Regions from separate parts of the Pokkaliibacter sp. MBI-7 genome, predicted to be linked through region 3. Evidence: predicted binding sites of a transcription regulator. Region 3 holds the regulator's gene; each other region holds the start of a gene.
The links. The regulator sigma-54, encoded in region 3, starts transcription at its own class of promoters, with help from an activator protein. The targets are predictions, from matches to a motif close to TGGCACNNNNNTTGCTNT.

Region 1 (7,698 bases), 200 kb from region 3:
CCAGACAGTCACACCAAGCGACTTTCTCTCGGCATCGTTCTTCTACAAATCCGTATTCAATTTCAACTGCGATCTGAATCAGGACCTGAACGACCTGTACGGTCTGGTGGTCAGCAAGACCCTGACCAATGCTGACAAGAGCATCCGCATTCCACTGAACATGTCAGCCAGTATCGAAACCAGCGCCCAGCGCTTCATGCGGCAGTCAAAAGGATCCGGCTTCCAGCAGATTGCCTGTGAATGCGACGACATCTTTGCTGCCGCCCGCCGGGTCGACCAGCGCTATGTGCTGCAGATTCCTGCCAACTACTACGAAGATCTGGATGCCAAATACTCTCTGCCTGCCGAACAGCTGGCGCAGATGCAGGCGCTGAACATCCTCTATGACCGTGATGCCAAAGGGGAGTTCTTCCACTTCTATACCAAGGAAGTGCACGGCGTGTTCTTCGAGATTCTGCAGCGCAATGGCTACGAGCGTTATGGCGAAGCCAACGCCCATGTACGTATGGCCTGTCAGACCAAGGAATACAAAGAACGTCAGGAGCGCATCAACGCGCTGCTGCAGAACAACTGATGACCGTCTCTGACTGGCACACAGGTATCACCATGAAAAATAACGTCACCAAACTCGGTCTGATCGGCAAGAACATTCTCAAGTCCACCTCGCCCCGGCTGCATGTCTTTCTCGGCGAGACACTGGGCATGCCCTGTACCTATGAGCTGCTGGAAGCGGGCGATGACTTCCCCGAAGACTTCCTGCAGCAGCGTATTGCCCGCTGCGCCAGCGAAGGCTACGCAGGCACCAACGTGACCTTCCCGTTCAAACAGAAGGCACTCGGCTTTGTTGATCACAAAGCACAAAGCGCAGCGCTGGTCGGTGCGACCAATACACTGGTATTCCGCGATAACGGCATTACCGCCTCCAACACCGACTTCAGCGGCTTTGCCCGCGCCTATCGGGAAAACTTCGGTCGGCAGCCCGCAGGCAAGGTACTGATGCTGGGTGCTGGCGGCGTGGGCCGTGCCATCGCCTTTGCCCTGACTCAGCTGCAGCTGGACACCTTGTATATCTTTGATACCAGCACGGCGCAGGCAGACGATCTGGTCAGCAGCCTGCAGGCAGCGGGAGCAAAGGCAGAAGTTGTCACTCAGGAGCGTCTGGTCGATACCATGCGCAGCTGCCAGGGGCTGGTCAATGCCACGCCCATAGGCCACTACAAAACACCCGGACAGCCTTTCCCCGAAGATGGCTGGGCACAACAACAGTGGGCGTTCGATGCGGTCTACACACCGATCGAAACGGAATTCCTGCTGCAGGCCAAGCAGCATGATCTGAGCATTCTCACCGGCTTCCAGCTGTTCTTTTATCAGGGCATTGATGCGTTTGAACTGTTCATGGATACCAGAGTGGATGCCAAAGCCATTCAGCCTGCATTTATTGCTCATATCGGCGGCATTTGAGACCCCGACCACCTGAATACACCCTGGGTGAGGAATCACCCCTTGGCCACGGATGGCATTTTTCACTTCCAGCACTTCACGCTTCAACAGTGGCGCCTGTCTCGTCTCAGCCACCAGCATTGCCGCCAAGAGCGTGAACACGCCCTTATCTCTGTTACCAACAGACACGATTCGTAGCGTCCGCAAACCACAGCCACAGATAGCCGTGGGCAAAATAGAACACCTTACTTGCAGCTGGCAGCGCGGCTGCAAGCGCTTCAACTATCGACATCTATCTGCATCTCTGGAGTCCCCCATGCGCCCTACCCTGCCCGTACTGCTTATGTCTCTGACTCTGGTACTCAGCGGCTGTCTGGATATGAACAGCCAACCCGCGACCAGCAGCGACGCCGCACAGACCAGTGACAGTTCCGCTACTGACAGCTCAAACGCTGGCAGTTCAGGCTCAGACAGCAGCTCCACGTCAGGCACTGCCACTCAGCCTGCCTTGCGTTACTGATCCGGCTCAGCAGCAGGCAGATGAGTCACCCTGTAAAATCTGCCTGCTCTTCTATAAAAAATTTAGACAGCAACCCTCCTTCCGCTACCACTTCGAAAATATATTATTTAATTTCAATGACTTAACCATTGGCACACATTCTGCTTTGTTTGATATGCCGCCTGACTGTTCATCTATCGCAGTGTAGATAAGCACGACCCGTCAGGATGGCCACTCGGCAGGATGATCACGATCACCCCAGCTGCCCCTTCAGGACGACCAACAGGGGCGATGTGATACCACGAAATGCGATCTCATCCTGTTCGAGCATTCGTGATCGGCTTTTCAGTCCCACACCGGCAGACTGAAAGTGGATTAATCACCCCCTAATTCACGCGAGTCAGTTATGTTGATCAATGACGAGAAAACCAGCGAACTCAGCGTGCTGAACCGGGTGTTGGCCGTCTGCGAAGATGGCCGCAGTTTCTACCAGCACGCAGCCCAGGAGGCGGAAAGCGCTACCCTGAGGCAGATATTCCGGGAGCAGGCCCAGATACGCTCCGAAGCCATTCAACAGCTCAGCAACGAAGTACATAAGCGGCACGGCAGCCCGCTACACTCCGGCACCCTGAAGGGAACGCTGCAACAGTGGTACACCGACATTCGGGCACGGCTCAGCCACTCTCAGGACCATGTGTTTATCCAGCAACTGGAGGAAACCGAAAACCAGACCCTGGGAGAGCTGAAGCGAGCCGTAAGAAGCTTGCAGGACCCTGCTCTGGCCCGCCAGCTTGGCTCACACCTGGCCTCTATCCAGCTGGCACATGACCGCATGAAGTCAATTGGTGAAGACCTGCGTGCTCGCGCCCATTAACGGTCGGCTCTCTGTGTGGGCAATATAATACGTAAGGTGCGCCAATAAACCCTCAGCAACTCATGGTAAAGACTGGTACCTCATAAAGAAGTGGAGCGTATCAGTCTGTTTTTCTCCCACTTTTCACCTTCAGTTTTTACGCGCCTCTCCCTTCTGCTCTGATATCCACACTCGATCCTCCGGCCCGCTGTTGCATATGTTTCCTCTGATCTGGCATAAAACAATGTGAGTAATATTTTCAAAAACACCGCCGTTAGCATTCCTTCTTTCGCCTGACGAACTCACTCTTTCATTGATCACTATCAATACAGATGACATTTGTCATGATAGGTAGATGATCTGGCACAATTAACCTGTAAAAACTGCGCTGACTGCCGGTAAAAATCGGAAACTTGATGGGTGGAAATTTCAAAAAAATGTAAAAACCATTAAATATCAATAATTTATAAAATTGGCATTAAATATGCTTTATTGAGATAACACCCTGACTTCATCAGTCAGCAGCAAAGCAAAGATGTTCGTCAGGTAGCCATAGACCAAGAATTTGAAAGGATATCTATCATGGTGGAATTACTGCTTGTATTTTTCGTTGGTGGCATGCTCTCACTGGCTTTTACTCTCGGCATTTTTTCTACGGTTTCGGTAAGCCTTGTTGGTATTTGCCTGACCATGCTATTAACAGCAGTCGCTCTTTGCCTTTTCATGGAGCGCTTTTACTACTACCGCCTGAATAAAATAAAAGAGGAACTCGCGCTGGACTGATATTACCCTGCACAATCTATCTCGATATCAAAGCCCATAGGTAATAAAGATTTATCACCTATGGGTTTTTCTTTTTATACCCCTTAATTTCTCTCCGTATGAACTCCAAAAAATAGCCCCCACAAATACTCCCCACTCTTAAATAAAACCCAAACGACCATTACTTACAGCATAAATACAATGCCATGCTTTCTGCACTCACAGAAAATTCCATCAGTAAAAAAACACCACCCACAAGAAAAAAACCGAAACACTTTCAGGCAATAAAAAACAATTGTCGCCTTTCTTTTTTTAAATAAATTACTTTTATAAGATTGCTTAAAAAAACGCCTGTAATTATTTCTTCCCTTACCCTGTAATTACTTAATTAAGCGTCGACCTAAAATATACAAAACCTTATAAATCAATAGTTTATAAATTGGCATAACCATTGCTTAGATATATACGTGAATCAACAGAAGGATATGACCATGAATCACATCATTAAAAAAACTGCACTGACTGCTCTTCTTACTACTGCACCTGTTTTTGCTTTCGCCAGCCAGAACAGCGGTCAATGGGAAGGCAAAATGAATGATGCATGGCTGGATGGAAAAATCGAAACCATCTACCTGATGAATGAAAACCTTAACCCTTTCAAAATTGATACTCAGGTAGATCAAGGTAATGTCACCCTTACTGGTAAGGTCGATAGCGATGTTGAGAAGCAGCTTGCCGGTCAGCTCGCCAAGGGTGTCGACGGGGTTAAAGGCGTCAACAACCAGCTGGTCGTCGTAGCAGACGGTGAGCATGCTGACCGCCAGAAAGACGGCAGTTCCTTTATGGACAAAGTGAAAGCTGCCAGTACAACCGCCAGCGTCAAAACCCAGCTGTTCATGCAGAAAGATGTCACCGCGACTGACATCAATGTGGATACCGCCACAGGTGGCGTTGTCACTCTATCAGGGAGTGTTGGCAGCGATGCCGAGAAAGATCTGGCTGTCGCCGTCGCTTCCAGAGTCGATGGCGTATCCAAAGTGATCGACAACCTGACGGTGTCGGCAGAAGCAGCACACAGCTAATAAGTATCCAGGTGCCACAGCAAGGTTGCTGACGGCACAACCGGCGAGCCAGGGAAGGCTGAAGGCAAGGAGAGACGATCATGACACTGAGTCCGGAACAACGAATGCGGCTGATACGTAAACTCTATCGTCACATACGCACCGCCGCTCAGGCCGCTACCGTGCACGAGTTGCCAGCGATTCAGCCCTGTGCCAGATCGTCCGCCCAAGCTGCGTGATCAGGGATGTCTGTAACAGACGTCGCATCTGCAACGGACAGCAGCCTTCAGGGATGAGAACCAGAGGCCAAAGCAGGACAGCAGAGGTCGCCAGGGAAAAGGACTTAAGGACGAGTCGGTGCAGGGACCCGCAGGAAGCAAACGACAGCAGGAAGCCTGGCTCAGAGATGGCTCCTCAGGGAAAGATGGAAAATCAGGGAATGCTGGCAGGGAAGAACGATTCAGGGACGATTACGACGGATTTTCAGGGACTGGAAGGGACTCTCCGGCCAGGGGATGGCCAGTAGCAGAAACACTCAGGAGGAGCCGATGTACCACCGCACGCTATCTGCCACGGATGCCCGTAGGCTGCATGGTTTTCTCATGGTCTGTGAAGACGGTAGGCAGATCTATGAAGAAGCAGCTGCACACACGGACGATCCGGGGCTTCAGAAATTACTGACCGATCAGGCCAGCACCCGCAGCAAGACTATCAATGCACTCAAACCACGCTACGAACTGCACAGTGGCGAGCAACTACATCATCCACGTTCCGTTCAGGGTCTATTGCAGCAATGGTGTATTGAACTGGGCCAGCGATTCGGCAGTGAGCACGCCGCATTGAGCGTACTATTCAGCCAGCTGGAGAAGCTGGAGGACCACACGCTGAACATGCTTTATAAAACCATTCGTCAGATCGAGAGCGGATTGCTGGCGAAAGAGCTGAGCGAGCAAATCGTGCTGGTTCTGGAAAGCCATCACCGGCTCAAACAACTGAAGGCGACTTACCGCCTCTGAAGAAAGTACAGGCTATGCTGCTGGATGGAACCGGGGAAACACTATGAAAACAGCCGCTGCTTATTGTCATCTAACCCCCGGATCAGCTCAGCTATAGTTAGCTGGCCGTTGAACGTCTGTCTGCATTGCACATACCGCGCTTTGCAACGACCAGTCAGATTCTGCGTCCCTGTCAGATCACTCCGCCATGACGGCTTCTGCACAGGACACTGAACACCGACTTTTAAACCGCGACTCAACCTTAGAGGGACTTACCATGAGTACAGCAAAAGCAACCCAGACCACCACTACTGCTGCCGCCGCTGCCAAAGCACATGAAACCATTGACCGTATTGCGGTACATGCAGAGAAAGCCGAGGAGAACATCCGCACCAAGGCGGGTGAAGTGGATGACAGCGTCAAGGCGCAGTACGCCCAGGCCAAGGTAAAAGGCCAGCAGGCCTGTGATGCCGTCTCCACCTATGTTAAGGAAAACCCCATGACGTCGCTTGGGATCGCCTTTGGGGCCGGTGTGTTACTGACTGCACTGCTGCGTCGTAAATAAACCCTATGCAGCCCTCCCAATCCCCCCTGAGCCCACCCGAGCCTGATATGCAATCTCAGGCCGAACAGGAGGCAGACAGCAGCGAAACCGCACAGGTTTCGCTGCTGGCACAGTTATCTGACAGCTGGTATGCCGTGCTGTCGCAGATTTCCGGTGCCATCGATCTTGCCGCACTGGAAGCCCGGCTGGCAGCACTGAGTCTGCTGGAGATGCTGGCACTGGCGATTACTCTGGCGGTGCTTGCCATCACAGCGTGGCTACTGGTGCTGGTATTGATCGCCCTGGCGCTGATGGCCGCTGGCATGCCGCTCTGGTTAAGCGTCACAGTGCTGCTGGTCACCAATCTGGCAGCCTGTCTCTGGATAGTGCTACGCATCCGGCGCAAGTCGGCAGACGCCACATTCCCGGCAACCCGTTCGGTGTTCAGGGAATACACTCAGCCTCAGCACGACACCGCAGAGTAAGGCAGGAGCTTCGGCCATGTTTGGACAATCACCCCTGAAGCAGCACATTCAGGACCAGCGCCTTGCCCTGCATGACGGCAAGGTCAGACAGGACATCAGCCTCACCGCCAGCAAGGCCCGAGTGTATCAGGCCATCACCAGCAGGCAGGCACTGGCCACCGTGTTCGGCGCAGGCATTATCGCGGGCCTGCTGCGCCCCATCAAACAGACGGTGGTCTATCAGGACGATGAAATACCCCCCACCACTCACACCCGCCCTTCCAGACTGAGCATGGTGTGGGGCTTCGTCAGCCCTATAGTGACGCCCCTGCTGGCATCCCTGTTAGCCGAGCGTCTGGCCATGCTTGCTGCTGCTCAATATGAGGAGCCTTCGACCAGTGACGCACCTGCCGACCACTCAGACTAAGAGTTATTTCTACCCCCCCCCCGGACATAGCCATAAGCGACAGATTGCCGCACAGCCGCGACCCGTTGCGGAGCTTGCAAGGCTCAGGCATTGCCCGGCAAGCGACTATCGCGCACTGTCAGTGAGGCGCTGGCCTGTCAGGGCACAGCCGACATCCACCCTATCAGTCGTAGTCATCATCATGAGCCGAGCATTCGTCAAAGAAGACAGCGATCAGCCTGAAACCCTGCCGGATCGCCCCATCAGTGATTTACCCAACTATATGACCGCAACGGGTTATCAGCAGATGCAGCAGACCCTGGCTGAACTCGAGCAAAAACTTGACCAGCTAAAGGCTAGCAGCAGCTTTACCGCCAACGCCGAACGGCCGATGCTGGAGCGCGACCTGCGCTACTATCGCCAGCGTCTGCAGTCAGCCCAGCTGCTGCCCCCTCCGGCGCAAACAGATAAGGCCAGCTTTGGCTGTCAGGTCGGTTTTGTTGATGCCGACGAGCGCCACTTTCAGTTTCGTATCGTCGGCGAAGATGAGGCGGATGCCGAACAGGGCACCATCAGCTGGGCCTCCCCGCTGGCCAGAGCGCTGCTCGGCAAACAGCAGGGAGACACAGTACTGTGGCCCAAACCTGCCGGCGCCATTGAAATCGAGATAACGG
Region 2 (7,698 bases), on a different contig from region 3:
ACCGGCGTCATTATAGGAAGGTACTGCCGCAGCGATGCCCTCTGAAACCTATTTACCGGCTCATGATTTATCTGACGGGCAGATGGCAGGCGACAGCCCGGGCGATCCGCTACTGCCCCTGCAGTTTTGTCAGCAACAGGATGATAACTTTACTCACATGCAGCAGCTGCAGGAGGAGAATCGCAAGCTGCGGCGTATTTGCGCGGCCCTGATCGAGCGGGTCGAAGCCAACAGCCCTGACCGGCCTGACCCTTACGCCGCATTCCAGCATTCCATCACGCTGGCAGAGCAGGTGAGGGAGCGGACCGATGCGCTCAATCAGGCCATGGCAGAGCTAAAGGCCAGCAATTTCCTGCTGCGCGAGGCGCGGGAAAAGACCGAAACCGCCAATCAGCGTCTGGTGGATGCCATCGAGAGTATTTCTGATGCCTTTGTGCTGTTTGATCAGCAGCAGCGCATTGTGCAATTCAATAGCCATTTCACCGACTTCTGTACCGAAGCGGGTATATCGGTAGGGCTTGGCACCACCTTGCAGCAGTTCCGGCAGAAGGCCAGTCGTTCAGGCATGGTGATGGAGGAGCGCTCAGGGCAGGGCGCAGGGACGACACTGTATCGTCTCCGTTCCGGGCAGTGGGTTCAGGCCAGTGAGCGCCCCACGCGCGAAGGGGGGCAGGTCATGCTCTATACCGACATCACCGAGCTGAAAGCCTCAGAGCAAGCTCTGCGTGAACAGGCGCTGGCGCAGAAAACCCGCTTGCTGCAGAACACGGTCAACAGTCTGTCTCAGGGTGTGGCCGTGGTGAATGCCGATGGTTTTCTGGAGTTATGGAATGGTCGTTTTCTGGCCCTGACCGGGGTTAGCCAGGCACAGCCCCACATGCGTCTGGCAGAGGTGCTGGCCGCCACCGAGCTGGGGCAGGGCAGTGACAGCAAAGATCGTAAGTTGCTGGGTGGCAGTGCTTATGAACAAAGGCTGTTAAATGGCAAGGTGCTGGAGGTTCGCAGCCATGCGATGCCGAGCGGTGGGGTCGTCAATACCTTCACTGATATCACTGAGCGCTATCACTATGCCGAGACACTGAAGGAGAGTGAGCGTTGGGTAAGACAGATCACTGATCAGATTCCGGCACTGATTGCCTATGTGGGTGACGACCTGCGGTACACCTTCACTAACCGTGGCTATGACGACTGGTACGGCTGGCAGCGGGGCAGTGCTATCGGCAATACCCTGGTCAAAATGCACCGGCGTCAGCAGTATTCGCGCCTGCAGCCTTATATCGAGCAGGCATTTGCCGGGCGTACAGTGACGTTCGAATTTCCTGAAACCAATGCCAGTGGGCAGGAGCGCTATCTGCTGCGCACTTATGTGCCCAACTTTGCCAGCCAGCCAGGCACTGATGCTATGGCAGGGTCTTCCGGGCAGAAGGCAAAGGTGATGGGGATTTTCGTGCTTATCAGGGACATCACCGAGCGGCGCAAACATGCTGAAGCATTGCAGCTCGCTTACCAGAGTCTCGAAGCCCGGGTTGAGGAGCGGACACAGGAGCTGTCGACCCTAAATGCCCAATTGCGCGACGAGGTCACCGAGCGTCAGCGCAGCCAGCAACGCATGCTGGAAGCCAAGCAGGAAGCGGAGCGGGCCAATCTTTCCAAAACCAAATTCCTCGCGGCAGTCAGTCACGATTTGCTGCAGCCTCTCAATGCTGCACGCCTGTTCACCGGGGCTTTGCTGGAAGCGCAGGTCAGTGAGCAGCAGGGTAATCTGGCGAAGAGTATCAATCACGCCCTTGAAGATGTGGAGGCGCTGCTGGGGACACTGGTCGATATTTCCAAACTGGATGCAGGGGTCATGCATGCCGAAATTGTCAGCTTCGACTTACGCGATCTGCTGACGGTGCTGGCGACCGAATTTCGTCAGGTAGCGGGAGCCGAGGGGCTGGACTTTCGCTGTCATCCTCTGGCGGTGCAGGTCAGCTCAGATCCGCAGTTGTTATCGCGTATTCTGCGCAATCTGCTCAGCAACGCGGTGCGTTATACACCACACGGCGGCATCCTGCTGGGTTGTCGTATGCGTCGGGGCAAGGTCTGTATTGAGGTGTGGGACACGGGCATGGGGATTCCCGCTGACAAGCAGGAGGAAATTTTCCAGGAGTTCCGTCGCGTCAATCCACCTGCTCATCGTCAGGATCGCGGTTTGGGTCTGGGGTTAGCCATTGTTGACAAGATTGCACGGATGCTGGGCTATGAGGTCAAGGTGACATCGCGTCCCGGTCGCGGCTCAACGTTCTCAGTGTCGATTCCACTGGCGCCGGATCAGGTGCCTGCTGGTGCCAGTACCCGAGACAGCCTGCCACAGCCGGGGAATATTGATCTGGGATGGGCTCCCATCTGGCTGGTGGATAACGATCATGCCATCTGCGAAGCAATGACAACATTACTTGAGAAGTGGGGATGCCAGGTCATCAGTGCGACCTCTCTGGCTGATCTTCATCGCCAGGTCGATATTACTGAGGATCAGGCAGCGCTGCTGATTGCGGATTACCATCTGGATAACGAAACGGCGACAGGGCTGGACGTGGTAGAGCACATCAATGCAGCGCGTACTACCGCGCTACCCGTGCTGATGATTACGGCCAATTACAGTCTGGAGCTGAAACAGCAGATTAAACAACAGGGTTATCTGCTGATGCACAAGCCAGTGAAACCACTGAAGCTCAAAATGGCATTACTGCAGCTGTTTGGCAGTCAGGTCGCCTCACAGTGAGGTGACCTGCAGGTTGTCGATCACCCGGTCAACATCTCTGGCCAGCGTAGCGATACGGATCGCTTTGTCCTGCGCTGTTTTGGAGCTTACTTCACCCGCCAGAGTGACCACGCGCCCATTTGTGGTGACGCTGATGCGGTGGGCCGGAATCTCGTTCGCCATCCACAATCGGGCCTGAATATCCATAGTTGTCAGTGCAGACGCACATTGCTCAAGCAGAGAGCTATGCGGCGACATACCCTGAGAGGCCGCCATGACCAGCGTTGAGGTGGTCAGAATGGCAGCAGTTGCAGCGACTTTTATCTTACGCATCTTGGGAACTCCCTCTCATTCAGATCACGAGTGGGTTCGGTTGTTATAGATAGGGACCTATCAGGCAGTCCTGAGCAACTTTCGCGCCATCTGTCGATAGTGATGATGTCAGGCTGATGGTTGCTTTGCCGAATGGTACAGCCGTGAGCTGGCCGCACCCCAAACCCTGACAGGAGTATGATCCATCACCTGTGTGACGGATTAATCACTGTTTGATGATAAGTATTGTTCAGTGAGAGGTTGTGACTGATCGGGTGGATACCGTCGATCATTGCAATGGAGTGATACAAATAGGGGTTGCACAGCGAAGTTCTGGCTGATCGGGAGTGGCCGTTGCAACTGTTAGCGACGCAGGTAATCGCTGAAGTCGATATCGCTGGTCGAAAGAATTGCCTGTACCCGGTTATGTACCCCGAGTTTGCGCAATATGGCAGAGACATGGGCTTTGACCGTGGTTTCTGCAATATCCAGATTGTAGGCAATCTGCTTATTGGATTCCCCTTTCGCCATGTGTTCGAGCACCTGCAGTTGCTTGCGTGTCAATGCCTGTAGCAGGGTCGGGTCAATCTGTGCGTCTTCGCGCTTATTGGGGGCTGTACGCTGGGTGCGGATAATATCGGCGGGTAAATAGACATTACCGTCCAGTATCTGCCCGATGGCTTCGCGCATCTGAGGACGTGGCAGGGATTTGGTAATAAAGCCAACCGCACCGTAGGTAATCGCCTGCAGGACGATATGCTTGTCTTCTTCGGCGGAGACGATAACAGTAGGAATGTCCGGTAATTCATTTCGCAGGCTGATCAGCCCGCTGAGGCCATTCATGCCGGGCATATTGAGGTCGAGCAATATCAGGTCAAGATCGTCGTGTTGCTGAGCCATCACAACGGTGCTATCCAGATCAGCACTCTCCAGTACGGTACTGCCCGGAAAACCATCGCTGATCACGCTGCAAATGGCTTCGCGGAACAATGGGTGGTCATCTGCTACCAGAATCTTGAACATGGATTGTGACCTTAATTGTTGTTATCGGTGGGTGACTTGGTGATGGCTGCCGGGCATTTAAGCCGGTTAATTAGAACGAGGCAATACGTAACTGCCAATGCGACCAAGGTCCAGCGCCGGGTAAATTCCGCTGATTCCATGCTCAGTACGGCTTGAATCGAAAAAAGCAGTACTAAAGTACTAATTTTTCCCTTCCAATGCAGCATACAAGGGTGCCAGAGCGGCTCCTATGATCAGTCTGTCCAAGCAAATCCGTGTTCAAAACAAGATAAATAAAAGCGAGGCACTGACCATGATCTATGCACAACCAGGACAAGCAGGCTCCGTCATTCAATTCAAAGAGCGCTACGGTAACTTTATCGGCGGCAAGTGGGTTGAACCTGTCAAGGGCCAGTACTTCACCAATACCTCTCCGGTCAATGGCCAGGCCATCTGCGAAATTCCCCGTTCCTCCGCCGAAGATATCGACAAGGCTCTTGATGCTGCTCACGCTGCTGCTCCTGCATGGGGTCGTACTTCCGTGACTGAACGCTCCAACATGCTGCTGAAAATCGCTGATCGTCTGGAGCAGAATCTGGAAAAGCTGGCCGTTGCTGAAACCTGGGACAACGGCAAGGCCGTGCGTGAAACCCTGGCTGCCGATATTCCGCTGGCCGTCGATCATTTCCGTTACTTCGCCGGCTGTATCCGTGCGCAGGAAGGTTCGACCGCTGACATTGACGCCAACACCGCCAGCTATCATTTCCATGAGCCACTGGGTGTTGTCGGGCAGATCATTCCCTGGAACTTCCCCATTCTGATGGCCGCCTGGAAACTGGCGCCTGCGCTGGCGGCAGGTAACTGCGTGGTACTGAAACCCGCCGAGCAGACGCCTGCTTCCATTCTGGTGCTGGCTGAACTGATCCAGGATTTGTTGCCAGCTGGTGTGCTGAATATCGTCAACGGCTTTGGTAAGGAAGCCGGTGAAGCACTGGCAACCAGCAAACGTATTGCCAAGATTGCCTTCACGGGTTCAACCCCGGTGGGCTCTCATATTCTCAAGTGTGCTTCCGAGAACATCATTCCCTCCACGGTAGAGCTGGGCGGCAAGTCACCCAATATCTACTTTGAAGACATCATGCAGGCTGAGCCAGCTTTCATCGAGAAGGCAGCAGAAGGCCTGATTCTGGGCTTCTTCAACCAGGGTGAAGTCTGCACCTGTCCGTCACGTGCATTGATACAGGAATCGATCTACGACGCCTTTATGGAGCGTGTCATCGCGCGCGCCAAAAACATCAAGCGTGGCAATCCACTGGATACCGAAACGCAGGTGGGTGCTCAGGCATCTCAGCAGCAGTTCGACAAAATCATGTCCTACATGGAAATTGCCCGTAACGAAGGGGCTGAGTTCCTGATGGGCGGCGGTGTTGAGCAACTGCAGAGTGATCTGGCTACCGGGTACTACATCCAGCCCACGCTGTTGAAAGGCACCAACGATATGCGGGTGTTCCAGGAAGAGATCTTCGGGCCTGTGATCGGGGTAACAACCTTCAAGACTGAGGAAGAGGCACTGGCCATTGCCAATGACACCCAGTTTGGCCTGGGCGCCGGGGTGTGGACGCGTGACATCAACCGCGCGTATCGCATGGGACGTGGTATTCAGGCCGGTCGGGTATGGACCAACTGCTATCACATGTATCCCGCGCATGCTGCATTCGGTGGCTACAAGAAATCCGGTATCGGTCGTGAAACCCATAAGATGATGCTTGATCACTATCAGCAGACCAAAAACCTGCTGATCAGTTATGACATCAATCCACTGGGCTTCTTCTGAGTTCATCACAGTGCTCTGATTCAGAGCACCTCAGCTAATATCTGCTCAGCTCTCTGCCTGAGCAGATGAAAGGATTCACCGTCGACGCGCACCAGGCTCACAAACTGCACGTCGGCAGTGAGTTTTCAACGTAGGCGTTGTCGGCAAAGGGATTGCCGAAGGTGTACAGCAACAATCTTGCCTGGCATTTGTGCCATTGCGCGGTCTTTTGACCGCGCATTTTTTATTCACTTCCTTCCTGAAGAACGTCACCTGTTTCTCTTCGTGCTCAATAGCACCACCCAACCTGTCAGCGCTTTCCCCAGTTCAGTACCAGCATGGCCAGCACCCCGCCAATCAGGCCCCAGAACGCAGAACCAATACCAAACAGGGTGAGTCCTGATGCCGTAATCAGGAAGGTGATCAGTGCCGGTTCGCGCTGACGATCATCGTGCATAGCCATGGCCATGCTGTTACTGATGGTGGTGAACAGTGCCAGACCGGCTATGGTCAGTACCAGTTCTTTGGGGAAGGCCGCAAACAGCCCGGCGATAGTGGCGGCAAATACACCGGTAATCAGATAGAAGAAGCCTGCCCAGATCGAAGCCATATAGCGTTTTTCCGGCTGCTCATGTGCCTCTTTTCCCATGCAGATGGCCGCAGTGATGGCAGCCAGGTTGAGGGCATAACCACCAAAGGGGGCCAATACCAGTGATGCGATACCTGTCCAGGTGATCAGCGGCGAAATGGGCATGTTGTAACCTGAAGCACGGATAACAGCGACGCCGGGGACGTTCTGTGACGCCATGGTTACAACAAAGAGTGGAATACCCACACCTATCAGTGTAGTGAGGTCAAAAGTAGGGGTTGTCCATACTGGCTGAGCCACGGCCAGCGTGACGTTATCGAAGTGCAGCAGGCCTTTGGCACCCGCAATGATCACTCCAATCGCCAGCACCAGAATAATGGCATAGCGTGGTGTCACGCGTTTGGCGATCAGGTAGGTCACAAACATCGCTAATGCCAGCAGCAGCTGGGTCTGCATGGCACTGAAAACATTCAAACCGAAATGTACCAGGACGCCGGCCAGCATGGCGGCAGCCAGCCCTTTGGGAATACGGTCCATCATCTTTTCAAACAGGCCGGTTACGCCGCAGAGCGTGATCAGTATGGCAGAAAATACAAAGGCACCAATGGCTGCACTCATCGGCACGCCGGCCAGACTGGTAACCAGCAGGGCTGCGCCGGGTGTGGACCAGGCGGTCAGTACCGGCATGCGATAACGAAGGGACAGGCCAATGGAGGTGACGCCCATGCCAATGCCCAGTGCGGCCAGCCAGGAGCTGACTTCTGCCGGGGAGGCGCCAGCGGCACTGGCTGCCTGAAAAATAATGACGGCTGAACTGGTAAAGCCTACCAGGACAGCAATAAAGCCTGCGACCACTGTGGTCAGGGAGAGTGACTTGAACATGGGGGCATCCATCGACGAGGTCTTCTTCAGGTACAGGTTGACTCAAACCATACCTTGTTATTGTATGTGCTCTGTGCGCAATAACGCACGAAGGGAATGCTATCATTTGTGCGTTATAGCGTACAAGCGGCTTTTGAGAGATGACAGGTGTGGTGGCACAGACAGGTAGGGCAAGTGACGAATAATCAAACAGCGGATCCAGCACTGTCGGTCAATATCAATATTGGTCAGTATCTGAAGACGTTGCGCCAGCAACTGGGCTGGAGTCTGGACCGTTGCAGCAGTGAGACCGGTGTCAGTAAGGCCATGCTGGGACAGATCGAACGGGGAGAATCAAGCCCGACCATGGTCACTCTG
Region 3 (7,698 bases):
TCAAAACGGACAGCTGGCATCAAGCGTATTCTCACCACGCGTCGACCATTTTCAGTCGAAGGGGGTGAGCTTGTTACAGATGCCTGATATCCGCACCTGGTCCCAAGACGGAGAGTGGCATACCACGGCCAGAAATGGTCGTTACTATGATGCCGACGAACATATTGAACTGGAAAACAATGTTGTAATTGATCGCCAGCCACCACAAAACCCAATAACCATGGCAACAGAATGGCTGCGCATTGATTCACACCTTGAGCAAGCGTCAACAGATAGACCGGTGGTCATTACAGCCCCGGATGGCATTGCAGAGGCTACAGGCATGACTGCCGACTGGGCCAGCAACCGAGTAACCCTTCTCTCTCAGGTAAGAGCCACCTATGAAACAGCTCGTTAGACTCGCATTCGGCGCAGCCATACTCTTTCCGACTCTGGCCATGGCACTCCCTGAAGACCGGGAAAAACCTGTACACATCGTCTCTGATCAGGCGGTATTGGACGATGCCAAAGGTACCGTCACCTACACAGGGAACGTCAAGCTGACTCAGGGAACCCTGGAAATCAATGCAGACAAGGTCGTGCTGTATGTCGTCAACAACGAGCTGACCAAGGCCTTTGCATACGGCAAACCTGCGCACTACCAGCAATTACCCAGCCCGGATCAGCCCCTGACCCATGCCTACGGCCTGACTCTGGAATATGACCTGACCGCAGAGACAGTGACTGCCATTGAACAGGCAAAGCTGACTCAGAATCAGGACACTTTTACCGGCGAACGTATCACTTACGACATTACCAAACGCACGGTAAATGCATTCAGTGCTCAGGGCAGCAGTGGCAAGCGTGTTGAGATGATCCTGCAACCAAAGAAAAAAGCGACCCCATGAGCACATTACATGCACAACACCTGGCCAAAGCCTACAAGAAACGTCAGGTGGTCAAGGATGTATCCGTGAAGGTCAGTCGCGGCGAAATTGTTGGGTTACTTGGCCCAAATGGCGCGGGCAAAACCACCTGTTTTTATATGATTGTTGGCCTCGTTGCTTCAGACAAAGGCCGTATCCTGCTGGATGAGCAGGATCTCACCACTCTTCCTGTTCACGGCCGTGCACGAGCGGGAATTGGCTATCTACCGCAAGAAGCATCGATTTTCCGCAAGCTCAGCGTGAAGGACAACATCCTGGCGATCCTCGAAACCCGAGCAGAGCTGAGCAAGGCAAGTCGTCTGGAGCTTATGGAATCCTTGCTAAAAGAGTTCCACATTACGCACATTCGCGATAGTCTGGGCATGAGTTTGTCTGGCGGCGAGCGACGTCGGGTGGAAATTGCCAGGGCATTAGCCATGGAACCTGACTTCATTTTGCTGGATGAACCTTTTGCAGGTGTTGACCCGATATCCGTCAGTGACATTCAACAGATCATTCGTCATTTGAAGTCACGGGGCATTGGAGTGCTGATCACCGACCATAACGTCAGGGAAACCCTGTCGATTTGTGATCATGCCTATATTGTTAGCGATGGGACCATTCTCGCAGAGGGAGATGCCGATGCTATTCTTCAACATGAACAAGTACGGCAGGTCTATCTGGGCGAAAACTTCCGCTTTTGAGCAGCCCGGCATGGCGGCAATAACACGCCATTTTCAAGCCTGATCCGATGAGTCAAGAAGTATCTTCGTAGCCAAATATGAAACCCTCATTACAGCTGAAAATCGGTCAGCAGCTGACCATGACCCCGCAGTTGCAACAGGCTATTCGTCTGCTGCAGCTTTCCACTCTCGACCTGCAGCAAGAAATCCAGGATGCGCTGGACGGTAATCCGCTGCTTGAGGTCGAAGAAGAATTCGAACCTGCTGTTGCTGAAGAGCGTTACGAAACGGCTCTGAAAAACGAAAGTGCCAGCAGCAATAATGACAGCGAGCAGGAGACTGACAGCCAGTGGTCAGAAGATATTCCTGAAGAGCTGGCTGTCGATAGCAACTGGGAAGACACCTACTCCACACTGCCCAGTTCTTCATACGATAGCGAAGATGGTTACGACTTTGAATCACGAGCCACTGCAGGTGAAAGCCTGCAGGCTCATCTAGAATGGCAGCTCAATCTGACCCCGATGAGCGAACGTGATCAGTTGATTGCTTATACCCTGATCGACAGCATCAACACCGAAGGCTATCTGACCAGCTCTTTGGAAGAGTTGATGGAAAGCCTCAACGAAAACGATGACGAAGACCCTGTAGAAGAAGATGAGCTACTGATGGTTTTACACCATCTGCAGCAATTTGATCCTCCCGGGGTTGCTGCTCGCGACCTAGCTGAATGTCTGACTATCCAGTTGCGACAGCTACCTGTCGAGACACAGTGGCGACAACAGGCTCTGGACATCATTGCGCAGCACCTGAATCTGCTTGGCACCCGAGACTATGCAACCCTGATGCGTCGCACCCGTCTGAGCGAAGAAGAGCTGGCCGCCGTCATTCATTTGATACAGACCCTTAATCCTCGCCCTGGCGCCAGCATTACCTCTGGCGATTCGGAATATGTGATCCCCGATGTGGTTGTCAGCAAGAAAGAAGGTCAATGGCTCATTGAACTGAATCAGGATGCCATGCCCAGGTTGCGTATCAACAATAGCTACGCCAGTCTGATCAAGCGCGCAGACTCAAGTAGCGACAACACCTATCTGAAGAATCAGCTGCAAGAAGCACGCTGGTTTATCAAAAGCCTGCAAAGTCGCAACGACACCCTGCTCAAAGTAGCCACCAAGATTGTTGAATTTCAACTCGACTTCTTTGAAGAGGGCGAAGAAGCAATGCGCCCGATGGTCCTGGCAGACATTGCTCAGGCAGTGGAGATGCACGAGTCCACTATTTCTCGTGTCACAACCCAGAAGTTCATGCACACTCCACGTGGGGTGTTTGAACTGAAGTACTTCTTCTCCAGCCACGTCGGTACATCCGACGGTGGGGAAGCCTCCTCGACAGCAATTCGCGCCATAATCAAAAAGCTGATTGCCGAGGAGCCTCCGAAAAAGCCATTGAGTGATGCCAAGCTGGCTACCCTTCTGGAAGATCAGGGTATCAATGTGGCTCGTCGTACTGTGGCTAAATATCGCGAAGCTATGGGTATTGCCCCATCGAATGAGCGTAAACGTTTGGTTTAAAAGCTAAATTTTTTGACGCAAAAAAAATTTGACGAAGCCTGCAAGCATACGGCTATATTGAGATGCAACCAGCAAACATTCACCGGCAACTCAGGAGAGTGCTATGCAAATAAATATCACAGGCCATCAGCTGGAACTCACCCCTGCTCTCACTGATTACGTTCACAGCAAGCTACAAAAGCTGGAACGTCACTTTGACAACATCACCAACGTTCAAGTCACTCTAAGCGTGGAAAAAACCCGCCAGATCGCCGAAGCCAATGTTCATCTGGCAGGTGGCGAGCTGTTTGCCACCCATGAAAATGGTGATATGTATGCTGCAATTGACGGCCTGGTAGACAAACTGGATCGCCAGCTACTGAAGCATAAAGAAAAGCAAAAAGAACGCAGTCACGGCGTTACGGTACGTTAATCCTCACCTATGCAACTAAACCAACTTTTAACCCAGGCATGCACCATTGAAGGTGCAGCCTGGAGTAGCAAGAAGCGCGTACTGGAACAGGCCAGTGAACTACTGGCCAGCCAGTTCGACCATCTGGATGTTGACGCTATCTACAACGGCCTTCTGAGTAGAGAGCGACTAGGCAGTACAGGCCTGGGTGGCGGGATTGCGATCCCTCACTGCCGCTTACAGGACTGCGACAAGGTCACTGGCGCATTGATACATCTCAAAGACCCTGTCGACTTCGATGCTCGTGATAATCAGCCTGTCGATCTGATTTTCGTCCTGCTTGCTCCCGAAGAAGCTCATGACTCTCATCTGCAGGCATTAGCACGCGTTGCCGGGTTGTTGCAGGATGAAAGCAACCTGCAGCGCCTACGCCGAGCTGGCAGTGCAGAGGCCTTATATCAGACAGCACTGGATATAGCTGCTCAGACATCATGAAACTTTTTATCATCAGTGGTCGGTCAGGATCAGGAAAAAGTACAGCACTCAACGCGCTGGAGGATCTTGGCTACTACTGCATTGATAACCTGCCCGTCGACCTGCTGAAAGCACTGGTCGAGCAGGCTCAGAAGTCTCCCAGCCCTGAGCGTCAGAATATGGCTGTCAGCATTGACGCTCGCAACCTTCCCGGTGGTCTGGGCGATCTTCCAGTGCTATTGCAAGACATCCGCAACATGGGTGTCCACTGTGAAGTGATTTATCTGGATGCTGATGAAAGCATCCTCCTTCAGCGCTTCAGCGCCACCCGCCGTCGTCATCCGCTGACCAATGGACGCATCAGCCTCCAGGAAGCCATTCAGGAAGAGCGAAGACTGCTTCGCCCTATTTCCAACTGTGCCGATCTGACTATCGACACGACTCATATGACGCTGTACGACTTGCGCGATACGATCAAAGTGCGCGTTGCAGGCCGTGCACAGGAGCTGGCGGTATTATTTCTGTCGTTCGGATTTAAGCATGGCCTGCCACTGGATGCAGACCTGGTGTTTGATGTCCGCTGCCTGCCCAACCCACATTGGATTCCATCACTGCGTGGCTTCACAGGGCGTGAGCAACCTGTCATCGACTACCTGCAAAATGAGGCAGATGTGGGCAAGATGCTTGATGACCTGCGTAACTTGTTAGAAACTTGGCTACCATATTATGAACGCAACAATCGTGCCTATATGACGGTAGCCATAGGTTGTACAGGTGGCCAGCATCGCTCGGTTTATATGGTCGAGCAATTAGCCGCTTACTTCACTGCAACTCGGCATCACATCCAGACTCGGCACAGAGAGCTCGATTAACTTCAGGATGCGGCATGCGCGAAGAGAAAATTACGCTTATTAACAAATTGGGCTTGCATGCCAGAGCAACAGCTAAGCTGATCGGTGTGACCACCCGTTTTACCTGCCGGATCCAGATGGGCAAGATCGGCGGCAAGATGGTTGATGCCAAAAGCATCATGTCCGTTATGTTACTGGCGGCCAGCAACGGTACTGAACTCCAGTTCATGCTAGATGGCGAAGATGAGGCACAAGCCTGGGAAGCCATTGCCGCTATGATCAATGATCGGTTTGAAGAGGGAGAATAACCTCCCTAACCCACCAGCTGCTCTCCTCCACTCCTCAATCCCGTTGCCATTGCACTGGCATGAGCGGGATATTCAGATACTATTTCAGCAGTGATCTAGGAACTCAGCCTCTGTGCCCAGCGGTGCAGATCCGCACACCAGGAACGAGCTATGGCCCAGGCCCTGAACCACAGCCAGCTGGAATACCTCAATGCCGCGCTCAGCAGCGGTGAGCTACAACAGGTACGCCGAATGATGAACGGCGGCCTGAAACCCGCCGATGTTGCCCATCTTATCGAGTCTTCCCCACCTAAAATCCGTACCTTGTTATGGAATATGGTCGATCAGGACAACGAAGGGGAAGTCCTGCAATATCTGAGCTTCGACCTGCAGGAGAGTTTCCTGCGGGAAATGAACGCGGAAGAGCTCATTGCCGCCGTTGAGCACCTGGATATCGACGACCTGGCAGACATGCTGCAGCATCTGCCAAGCACGATCATCAGCGAAGTGTTGCGTTCGATGGATCAGCAGGACCGCGAACGTCTGGAACAGGTACTGTCCTACCCCGAGGACAGTGCCGGCGGGTTGATGAATACCGACACCATTACTGTTCGGGCGGATATCTCCATCGACACAGCGCTGCGATACCTGCGCTGGCACAGTGAGATCCCTGCTATGACAGACAGCCTGTTCGTGGTCAGCCGCAAAGATGTCTTTATCGGTATTCTGCCACTGACCCGCCTGCTGGTCAGCGACCCCAATATCAGTATTCGCGAGGTGATGATTACCGATACCATCACCATCCCTGCCACCATGCCTGACACCGAAGTTGCCAAACTATTCGAGCGGCACGATCTGGTATCAGCACCGGTGGTGGGAGATGACAATGTCCTGCTCGGACGTATCACAATCGATGACGTGGTTGATGTTATTCGCGAAGAATCGGACCACTCACTGATGAGCATGGCCGGCCTTGATGACGATGCGGATACCTTCTCCCCTACACTAAAAACCGCCAGACGCCGTGCCGTCTGGCTGGGTATCAATCTAATCACCGCATTCATCGCTTCAGCTGTCATCGGTATGTTTGAGGCGACCATTCAGAAAGTGGTAGCGCTTGCTGTGTTGATGCCCATCGTTGCGAGCATGGGCGGCATTGCAGGCAGCCAAACGCTCACCCTGATGATCCGCGGTCAGGCTCTGGGACAGGTAGAGCGCAGCAACATGGGCTGGCTGCTCAATCGCGAACTACTTGTCGGACTGCTCAACGGCGCATTATGGGCCATCGTCATCGCCTGCCTGGCCATGCTCTGGTTCAAGGACATCACAATTGGCCTCATCATCGCCAGCGCCATCATCATCAACCTGATCGCGGCCGCACTTTCTGGTACTATGTTGCCCCTTTTACTGAAGGCGTGGGGGATCGATCCCGCCCTGGCAGGAAGTGTAATCCTGACTACCATTACAGATGTGGTGGGGTTTATGTCCTTTCTCGGCCTGGCCACTATTTTCTACGCCTGATCGTATTTCCGCTCTGCAGCCCTGAGACGTTCAGCAGGACTCCTGCCAACGACACATCAACAGGCATCAGAAGAAATACAGTTCCCCACCCAGGTTTGACGGATAAGACAATGCGCTACAGCTGGCATAAAGACGACCAAGAAGACGAATTTGAAGGCCCGAGCAAGTCGGAACTGAAGCGCCAGAGCGAGGCTCTGCAGTCACTCGGCAAGCGTCTGACAGAGATGACCAACGAACAGCTAACCAAAGTGCCAATGAGCGACACTCTGGCCAAGGCTATCCTTGAGCACAAACGCCTCAAGCAGGGCGAGGCCATGCGCCGCCACCTGCAATACATTGGCAAGCTGATGCGTAGTGAAGATAACGAAGCCATCCAGAATGTAGTGGACCGCTTCGATGCCGGAAGCCAGGCTTACGTACAGCACTTCCATATGTTGGAGCGTTGGCGTGATCGTCTTCTGAATGAAGGGCAGGATGCATTAACTGAACTGCTGGCAGAGTTCCCCGAGTTCGACATCCAGCACCTGCGTCAGCTGGTCCGCAATGCACAGCGCGAACAAAGTGCAGGGAAACCACCAGCCAGCGCCCGCAAGCTGTTCAGTTACATTCGTGAAGTGGTCGAAGCAAGACAGTAAGGTCGCAGCCGCGTCACCCTACCCCATCCAGCGTTGCACTCAGCTGGCGCTTGATGGGGGAGCAAGCTTGACATGCTGCAATACCGGCATTCGCGTACGTATATCTCGCAACAACTGCAGATCACAATCTGCACTCACCACTCCCCCCCCCTGCTTTAAGCGGTTCAGCACCTCTCCCCAGGGAGAGACAATCATGGAGTCGCCATTAGTGGCACGTTTCGGCGTATGCTGTCCGCCCATATTCGGGGCCAGCATGTAGCACTGCGTCTCAATGGCTCGGGCCCGTACCAGCACTTCCCAATGCGCATCGCCGGTGGTGCGGGTGAAGGCAGAAGGCAAGCTGATCAACTCTGCGCCCGCCTGCTGATAACGCCTGAATA

Region 1: QCD60_RS02855 (BON domain-containing protein) is a predicted target of sigma-54. The motif match lies at 3,995-4,012, and genes of this name have one in related genera.
Region 2: QCD60_RS25010 (BON domain-containing protein) is a predicted target of sigma-54. The motif match lies at 3,148-3,165, and genes of this name have one in related genera.

Annotation. Positions count from the first base shown of each region.
Region 1 is NZ_JARVTG010000001.1:633,264-640,961, forward strand. It holds gene QCD60_RS02830 (sugar phosphate isomerase/epimerase and 4-hydroxyphenylpyruvate domain-containing protein) at 1-574, shown strand, start outside; gene QCD60_RS02835 (shikimate dehydrogenase) at 607-1,461, shown strand; gene QCD60_RS02840 (hypothetical protein) at 1,757-1,960, shown strand; gene QCD60_RS02845 (PA2169 family four-helix-bundle protein) at 2,346-2,813, shown strand; gene QCD60_RS02850 (hypothetical protein) at 3,375-3,575, shown strand; gene QCD60_RS02855 (BON domain-containing protein) at 4,046-4,636, shown strand; gene QCD60_RS02860 (hypothetical protein) at 4,717-4,854, shown strand; gene QCD60_RS02865 (DUF2383 domain-containing protein) at 5,164-5,631, shown strand; gene QCD60_RS02870 (hypothetical protein) at 5,888-6,175, shown strand; gene QCD60_RS02875 (hypothetical protein) at 6,223-6,639, shown strand; gene QCD60_RS02880 (hypothetical protein) at 6,656-7,045, shown strand; gene QCD60_RS02885 (GreA/GreB family elongation factor) at 7,227-7,698, shown strand, end outside.
Region 2 is NZ_JARVTG010000002.1:1,152,592-1,160,289, reverse strand. It holds gene nosP (nitric oxide-sensing protein NosP) at 1-45, shown strand, start outside; gene QCD60_RS25015 (NahK/ErcS family hybrid sensor histidine kinase/response regulator) at 35-2,764, shown strand; gene QCD60_RS25010 (BON domain-containing protein) at 2,756-3,076, opposite strand; gene QCD60_RS25005 (response regulator transcription factor) at 3,419-4,078, opposite strand; gene QCD60_RS25000 (aldehyde dehydrogenase) at 4,371-5,891, shown strand; gene QCD60_RS24995 (benzoate/H(+) symporter BenE family transporter) at 6,181-7,341, opposite strand; gene QCD60_RS24990 (XRE family transcriptional regulator) at 7,516-7,698, shown strand, end outside.
Region 3 is NZ_JARVTG010000001.1:836,625-844,322, forward strand. It holds gene lptC (LPS export ABC transporter periplasmic protein LptC) at 1-397, shown strand, start outside; gene lptA (lipopolysaccharide transport periplasmic protein LptA) at 381-887, shown strand; gene lptB (LPS export ABC transporter ATP-binding protein) at 884-1,609, shown strand; gene QCD60_RS03740 (RNA polymerase factor sigma-54) at 1,687-3,159, shown strand; gene raiA (ribosome-associated translation inhibitor RaiA) at 3,263-3,571, shown strand; gene ptsN (PTS IIA-like nitrogen regulatory protein PtsN) at 3,581-4,045, shown strand; gene rapZ (RNase adapter RapZ) at 4,042-4,896, shown strand; gene QCD60_RS03760 (HPr family phosphocarrier protein) at 4,911-5,183, shown strand; gene mgtE (magnesium transporter) at 5,334-6,683, shown strand; gene yjgA (ribosome biogenesis factor YjgA) at 6,794-7,318, shown strand; gene QCD60_RS03775 (carbon-nitrogen hydrolase family protein) at 7,358-7,698, opposite strand, start outside.